2 regions of the Sphingobacterium sp. 40-24 genome follow, and region 1 is predicted to be linked to the other one. Evidence: riboswitches for the same ligand, from Rfam matches in the RefSeq annotation. Region 1 holds a riboswitch; the other holds the start of a gene.
What was found. Region 1 has a riboswitch for fluoride ahead of BGP15_RS03105 (voltage-gated chloride channel family protein). Riboswitches for the same ligand answer to the same signal wherever they lie in the genome.

Region 2: linked by a shared signal. The riboswitch ahead of BGP15_RS21640 (voltage-gated chloride channel family protein) and the one ahead of BGP15_RS03105 (voltage-gated chloride channel family protein) in region 1 are both predicted to bind fluoride.

What each region holds. Positions count from the first base shown of each region.
Region 1 covers NZ_MKWH01000008.1:169,380-173,580, forward strand. Annotated here, with positions in the region: gene ubiE (bifunctional demethylmenaquinone methyltransferase/2-methoxy-6-polyprenyl-1,4-benzoquinol methylase UbiE) at 1-432, shown strand, start outside; gene BGP15_RS03085 (SDR family oxidoreductase) at 499-1,260, shown strand; gene BGP15_RS03090 (GatB/YqeY domain-containing protein) at 1,271-1,720, shown strand; gene BGP15_RS03095 (GNAT family N-acetyltransferase) at 1,757-2,260, shown strand; gene BGP15_RS03100 (DUF423 domain-containing protein) at 2,272-2,646, shown strand; fluoride riboswitch at 2,653-2,715, shown strand; gene BGP15_RS03105 (voltage-gated chloride channel family protein) at 2,752-3,990, shown strand; gene mgtE (magnesium transporter) at 4,129-4,201, opposite strand, start outside.
Region 2 covers NZ_MKWH01000059.1:29,880-34,080, forward strand. Annotated here, with positions in the region: gene BGP15_RS21630 (NmrA family NAD(P)-binding protein) at 1-541, opposite strand, end outside; gene BGP15_RS21640 (voltage-gated chloride channel family protein) at 841-2,163, opposite strand; fluoride riboswitch at 2,194-2,260, opposite strand; gene BGP15_RS21645 (DUF1896 domain-containing protein) at 2,438-2,875, shown strand; gene BGP15_RS21650 (helicase-like domain-containing protein) at 2,862-4,201, shown strand, end outside.

The DNA of each region.
Region 1 (4,201 bases):
ATTGCAAGCAAGGGATTAGCGAATCAATTTGAAGTTCAGTTAGGAGATTCTGAGCGGCTTCAATTCGAAGATAACACCTTCGACGCAGTTACTGTAGCATTTGGTGTCCGCAATTTTGAAAATCTGGAAAAGGGCTTATCGGATATATACCGCGTATTAAAGCCTGGTGGGAAAGCTGTTATTTTAGAATTTTCTAATCCGAAAAAGTTCCCCATTAAACAATTGTATAATTTTTATTTCAAGTTTATCACACCAACCATTGGAAAATTCTTTTCAAAAGATTCCAGTGCATATGAATATTTACCGGAATCCGTTGCTCAATTTCCGGACGGCCAAAAGTTCGTGGCCATAAACAAAAAAGCTGGTTTTAATGAAACTATTGTTAGACCACAGACGTTTGGCATCTGTACCATCTATATTGCTACAAAATAGGGTGACCGAGGCGCTTTTTTTTAGGGAAAATCTGATTAAATTTTAAATACCAACTAGTTACAATATATGACTAAAACAGTTTTTATTACAGGAGCAAGTTCCGGCATCGGTCAGGCTTGTGCCGAAGTTTTAGCGAAAGAGGGGTATAATCTTTTACTTTGCGCGCGCAGGTTAAACCGTTTAGAAACATTAAGAGATACACTACTTGCGGCCTACCCGACTATTCAGATCCATATATTTGAGCTCGATGTCCGAGATGCTAAGCAAGTTGCAAACCAAATTGGAGGTTTGCCCCCCGAATGGAAAAAAATAAATATTCTCATCAACAATGCTGGGTTGAGCCAGGGATTAGATCCTATTCAAGATGGTGATATCGGCGATTGGGACAGAATGATTGATACCAATATCAAAGGCTTATTGTATGTAAGTAAAGCTGTGATACCCCTTATGGATACCGACAACGGCGCTCATATTGTTAATTTAGGATCTATTGCAGGGAAAGAGGTGTATCCGAATGGAAATGTGTACTGTGCCACCAAACATGCTGTCGACGCATTGACTAAAGCGATGCGTATTGATTTGCTAACGCAAGGCATTAAGGTAACCTCCATCGATCCCGGAATGGTAGAGACAGAGTTTTCGGAAGTTCGTTTTCATGGAGATCGAGAAAGAGCTAAAAATGTTTACAATGGTGTACAACCTCTAACAGGGAAAGATATTGCGGAAACGATCCTTTTCGTCATTACCAGACCAGCACATGTTAATATCAACGATCTCTTAATCATGCCTACAGCGCAGGCCACAGGCACACTTGTCAATCGAAAATAATTCAAATATCATGTCATTAGAAATACAAATAAATCAAGACATTAAGGCAGCAATGATCGCAAAAGACACGGCAAAATTACGTGGTTTACGTGCGATTAAAGCAGCTATCCTCTTAGCGAAAACAGAAAAAGGTCATGCAGAAGATCTTAGCCAGGAGGCGGAGATTAAAGTTTTACAAAAACTTGTCAAACAACGTCGCGAATCTGCTGAAATTTATAAGACTCAAAACCGTGAAGATCTGTATGAAATTGAAGTTGAGGAAGAAAAAGTAATCGAGGCTTACCTACCCAAACAGTTAAGCAAAGAAGAAGTTGAAACCATTGTCAAAGCAATTATCGTAGAAACAGGAGCTTCTTCCATTAAAGATATGGGTAAAGTAATGGGTGCAACAAATCAAAAGCTTGCAGGACAAGCTGATGGCAAAACAATCTCTGAAGTCGTTAAAAGTCTTCTCGCATAAAAGTTTTCAAATCACTCGAGTCAAATTAAATCGGGTATGTCTTCCCTGATATATCGATTTAATTTGACTCTTTTTTTTATTTTAATGATGGATTTTCAGTGGAACCTCAAGAAGTTTGATGAACTCAACAATAAAGAACTGTATCGTATCTTAAAGCTTCGAATGGAAGTTTTTGTTTTGGAACAAGAATGCTTATATCCTGAATTGGACGATAAGGACTTTGCTTGTCTCCATCTTTGGGCGGAACACAATGATGATATCATTGCATACACGAGATTAGTTCCGCCTGGTCTCTCCTATCCGCAGGCTTCCATCGGTCGGGTCATTGTCGCTGAGCAAGCTCGCGGAACCGGTTTGAGTCAACAATTAATGATTCATTCCATCGAATCTCTCTATAAAGAATTTGGTGAAGGCGAGATACAAACAGGCGCACAATTTCATTTAAAATCCTTTTATGAAAAATTAGGGTTTAAACAAATCTCCGAGCCCTACCCTGATTACGGAATCCTTCATATTGATATGATTAAACCCACAATTTAGTAAATTCAGGCATGCAAAACGTTGTCATCATCACGGCCGCTCTATTTGGCGGCTTCGCTATTATCCTAGGTGCATTTGGAGCCCATGCGTTCAAAAAAATCCTATCCGCTGAAAAACTGGAATCCTTTGAGGTCGGCGTGCGATATCAAATGTATGCTGCACTAACCCTATTGATTCTAGGATTCAATTTTCGGTTTGAGCTTCAGTCTGAACGAGTGGCATTTTATCTGATCACACTAGGAACTATTTTATTCTCTGTAAGTATATATTTTCTATCGTTTGCTGAATACTGGAAAAAGAATCTAAAGTTTCTTGGCCCAATTACCCCGCTCGGCGGATTGCTTATGATCGCAGGCTGGGTTGCTGTTATCGTTCGTTTTTTGTAGATTTGAAATAAATATGGCAATGATGTCTGCCCTGAACCGCCCTGATAAGCTGATGACGTCTACTATTTTAGTATAAAACAACAATTTTATATAAAGTGTAGACTTATGGCTATAACACATTCAAATCAAAGCAATCTTCATTTTTTTCTTAAATGGCTTATCTCCTGTAGTGCGATAGGTTTCATTGTCGGATCTATTTGTGCGTTTTTTCTCTTTTCCCTCAATTGGGTAACGCAGTACCGGGAGGCTCATCCTTGGATAATTTATGGACTTCCCCTAGCGGGATTTGCCATAGCGTTGTCCTATAAGTATTGGGGCGATCCATCAAGCAAAGGAAATAACCTGCTGATTGAAGAATACCTTCGTCCCCAACGCCGCATTCCGCTTATCATGGCGCCGCTTGTCTTATTCGGAACTTTACTTACACATCTGTTTGGGGGTTCGGCAGGCCGTGAAGGAACTGCTGTACAGATCGGTGGAGCAGTTTCCGATCAGCTTAATCGCTGGTTTGACTTCGATAAAACTGAACGTCGCATCTTAATTTCGATCGGCATCACTGCAGGATTCGCCGCTGTGTTTGGCACCCCGCTCGCCGGAACGATATTCGGCCTGGAAGTACTATTGATTGGCAAAAAAAGATATTTCGGTATCCTGCCCTGTTTATTTACCGCCTTTTTTGCAAACTTCAGCTGTCAATTATGGAATATTCCACACACCCATTATCCACTTCATGATGTTATTCCAATGCTGTCCTTAACCAATATTGGATTTAGCCTTGCCGCAGGCATTCTATTTGGCGTTACAGCATGGCTTTTTACATTTGCCAGCGATTTCTTTAGCCTTCAATTCAAACGAATTAAATATCCTCTGCTTAGACCGGCGATTGGCGGTATTATTTTGGTACTTATCATTACGTTATTTCACAGCAACAGCTATATTGGACTTGGCATACCAATGATTCAGAATGCATTTGTCGATCAGTCGAATTATTATGACTTTATCATTAAATTGCTTTTAACGACTTTTACCCTTTCTGCCGGATTTAAAGGCGGAGAAGTCACCCCGCTATTTTTTATTGGGGCAACCTTGGGGAGTGCATTAAGCACCGTTATTCCGCTTCCCATCAGCCTGCTGGCTGCCATGGGCTTTGTAGCCGTATTTTCAGGCGCTACAAACACCCCGCTCGCCTGTATTGTAATGGGTTATGAATTATTTGGGATTCAACCTATCTTATTTATAGCGATAGCGTGTATAGTCGCTTTTTTATTTTCCGGAAAAAAAGGAATTTATATTGCACAAAAAGGCGGTTTAAAGGAAAAATTATACCGCAGACTCAATTTATAAACAAGCAATACGCTTTCAGCTTCTTTGTCTATCTCCTTGTGTTCCATTATGGACTACTTCAAATAAACACAAGATCGGACAAAAAAACATGCTAAAAAGAAGAGTGCAGATTACAAGAATGGATAGATGACATCTGAACTACAGTAGTTTTCCGTGCAGAAAGAATGCTGCAACAGTAAAATAGATAATCAATCCGGAGACATCCACCAAC
Region 2 (4,201 bases), on a different contig from region 1:
CCCAAGGTTCTTTTTTATCGCCACCATAATTTTGGATAATTGCCCCCTGTGATTTGATAGCAGGTATAAATGCAAACATGTTATAGTAAAAGCCAACAGGTCGCATTTCTTTCAGGGAAACCGATTCCGGTAATTCTTTTAAAATCTGCTCTACCTCATAATGAATTCGGAGCATTCCGTTTCCGTGATCTGTATGTGCACCGATACTGCTCAAATGCACCACTTTGGTTACACCTGCCAATAGAATAGCCTGTACGTAAATATTAGCTATCCTTATCCTGTGTGCGTAAACATCGATAGTTTTATTGAAATAATTTGCGGGCGGTTCCATCAGATAAACGATGTTTGCACCTGTAAAAGTTTTCACAAGAAAACCTACGTCTTCAAGCGAGCCAACAGCAGGAACTGCCCCAATAGCTTCGATCTCATTTTGTCTGCCGACATTACTGCTGATAACCGTTACGGAATGTCCTTTTGCTACCAACCCTTCTGCAAGTGGTTTTCCGATATGCCCTAAAGAACCTGTCAATACAATTTTCATATTTTAAAATTTAATTATTGACAAAGTTCAGTGGTTTAAAAATCCGGGATGTAACCAAATCTATCTTTGTTGTAACCGAAAAAATAAGTATAAAAATTTCTCTATATCAACGACCGTTTTTAAATTATTGACAAGACAGAGCTTTACCACATCGGGTCATCACTCAAAGACCTCGGCAAAAAATGGTTTGCCTCTTCCCGAATGGATATTGAAGTCGGCAGGATGCTTCAAATATTGGGTAGTCAGTAAGTGTGTTAGCAATTTAAGTGGATTTAATATTTTTATCCTTTACAAATTGTTTATTTATGATTTCCATTGAGTTCAGTTAAGCGTTTTCCTTGGTGATTTGAAAATCTGCGGTTCTTTGGTTCGCCAATCATTTGTTTACCGTAAATACTAGTGTGGCCTGACAAGAGATACGAAATTACACAAGCGATAGCTACATATACACCACATTCAACACCAAATAGTTCAATTGCCATAATAATACAAGCTAATGGTGTATTGGTTGCTCCTGCAAATACAGCAACAAATCCCATTCCTGCCAAAAGTCCTGTTGGTAACGGAATGAATAAACTTATAGTATTTCCCAAAGTTGCTCCGATAAAGAATAACGGCGTTATTTCGCCGCCTTTGAAACCTGCCGAAAGTGTGATAATAGTAAAAGCCATTTTCAACGCAAAATCATATGCAGGTAATTGTTGGTCAAACGAGTGAACAATAGTTGGAATACCTAACCCAATGTATTTTGTTGTGCCGATTGCCCAAACCGCAAAAGCCACAATCACTCCGCCAACTAAGGGACGAAAAGGAGCAAATTCAATTTTTGATTTAAAAATCGCACTTGTTTTATGAATGACCTTGCTAAATGTTGCGGAACATAACCCAAAAATAATCCCTGCAATAATTGCATATATAATATTTAGAAATGAAATGTTGGGTACAAAATTGATGTGATAATGTGTGTGATGTGTCTGCCAAAGTTTGGTAACTAAATCGGCAATAATTCCTGCGGCAAATGCAGGAAAAATAGCATCATATTTCAGTCGTCCGATTAGAAAAACTTCCAAACCAAAGACTGCACCTGCTAATGGTGTTCCGAATACGGAGCCGAAACCTGCGGAAATAGCCGAAATAATTAAAATTTTTCGTTCGCTCTCTGTCAATCGAAAAGGTTTGACAAATTGGTCGGCAATAGCACCCGCCATTTGTAAAGCCGTCCCCTCACGTCCTGCCGAGCCGCCAAAAAAATGCGTAGCAATAGTTCCGATATACACATACGGAGCCATTCGGAACGAGATAATTTCTTTTGGATTGTGAATGGTGTCAATAAGCAAATTATTTCCTGCTTCAATGTCTTTGCCCAAATAGTAATAGAGCAAACCGATGAAAAAACCACCAATTGGCAATAATGCAATTAACCATAAATGATTTTCACGATAATTTGTAACCCAGTCCAATGATTGCAGAAAACCTGCTGAAGCACTACCAACACAAAGTCCGATAAGCAAACATAAAAATGTCCATTTAAGGATGTAGGAAATTGAAGGATACTTTCTGAAAAATACTTTCGTAGATAAATTGATTTTTTGACCGAATGACTTTTTGTTATTTATTGACATAACCAACCCGATTAAAATGTTAAACATTTAATTTAATCAGGCGTCATCAGCTTTTAAAAGCGGTTGGGTAAGGAAGAACACCATTTCCTTTTGGAACGACAAATGTATTAAAAAAATATTATAATATATCTGCCGTAAAGAAATATCCTTTTTGTCTTTTCATTCTATTACGCCAAATACCGCCTCTCAACGCCAAACCTTGCAACATTCACAAAGGCATTTGCTTCCGCTTATAATTTTAGGCTTCAAGCAAAATTCTAAACAAAATTATAGTATGAGTACACAGCAAAAAGACCTATCGTATTTCAGGTTACGACTGCAAGAATTATTAAACAGCAGCTTCCCTGAAAAGGCACACGACCAAAAGTTTATCGACCAACGTTCATCGTGGGCTGCCAATGCTTATGAGGTGGCTTTCCGTTCGGGAAACGTAGTTGAGCAATGCAACGAGATTGCCAATTATATCCTGTTTGAAAATCTGCATTTCTCCAAATTCGATACGGTTTTCCAAGTCGTATGCAATGAGTTTGATACCCTAATGGCAGACGAAGAACTACGACCGTTCGCTCTTAAAATGTTCACCGTCTGTGAGCCTGTTTTCTCCAACTATAAATTAACTGATGATTTCGCTTACACCTATGAGTTTGATGCTCTTTATACCGAAGTAACTGGAACCATTGCAATATGGATAGAGAAAAATGGGCTTCAGTAAAAAGCAACATCTCCAACAAAACATTGATGCCTTACGAATTGCTTTTAAACTGGAAAAGGAGAACCGTCAAGCCACCGTAGGCGAAAGACTGCTAATGATGCAATACAGCGGATTTGGCGGTCTTAAATTCGTGCTGAACCCCATAGCGGATGATATAGACATCAACCATTGGAGAAAAACCGAACATAACCTTTTCCCGATTGTGCAGGAACTCCACCAACTGCTAAAAGAAAATCCCCAAGACGAAAAGCAATACCGCAGGTACGTGGACAGTATGAAAAGCTCGGTACTAACCGCTTTTTATACACCACCGCAGGTGATAGATGCCATTTCGCAATCAATGCGTGATAAGGGTTTGCACATTGACAAGTTCCTTGAACCATCGGCAGGTATCGGATCATTTGTCGAATCCTTTGCAGGGAACGAAACCAAAGTTACAGCCTATGAAAAAGATGTGCTCACAGGAAAAATATTAAAACAGCTTTATCCCGAAAGCACTGTCCGTATAAGCGGTTTTGAAGAAATACCCGAAAAAGAACAAAACAGTTACGATGTTGTTGCCAGCAATATCCCTTTTGGCGATACTTCTGTTTTTGACCTTTCGTATTCTCGTAGTAAAGAGAGTGCAAAAGTTCAGGCTGCCCGAAGCATTCACAATTATTTCTTTCTGAAAGGTAACGATATGCTCCGTGAGGGCGGTTTACAGGCTTTTATTACCTCACAAGGGATTTTAAACAGTCCGAATAACGAGCCTATACGCAGAGCGTTGATGGAAAACAACGATTTGGTATCCGTAATTCGCTTACCCAATAATCTATTTACTGATTATGCAGGTACTGAGGTCGGCAGTGATCTTATCATTCTCCAAAAGAATACAGCAAAACAAAATCTGACCGAAAGAGAAGATTTATTTTGCCAAAGTACGAAAACAGGCTACGGTACGCCAAGCAATGCTTTGTTAGATAAAAGTGGACAAATTGTACATACACATTGGAAAGTAGCTACCGACCCTTACGGGCAACCTGCTTTAATCTATACACACAACAAGGGTGTTGAGGGCATTGCAAATAGCCTTGAACAGATGCTTTCCGATGATTTTGGAAAGCATTTAAACTTGTCTTTGTACAAAGAAAAACGGAATGATGAACCTATTGTTCAAATTCCGACACAGCCCATTGTTACACCTCCAGTTATTGAACGTGAAATTCAAGAGCGTGAAATCATTCAGCCGGAACAACATCGTTTAACACAATCAGCCATCATACTGGAAAGTCCGCAGGAATTAAAACAGTTAAGCATTTTCGACCTGTTTGAAAATGATGATGA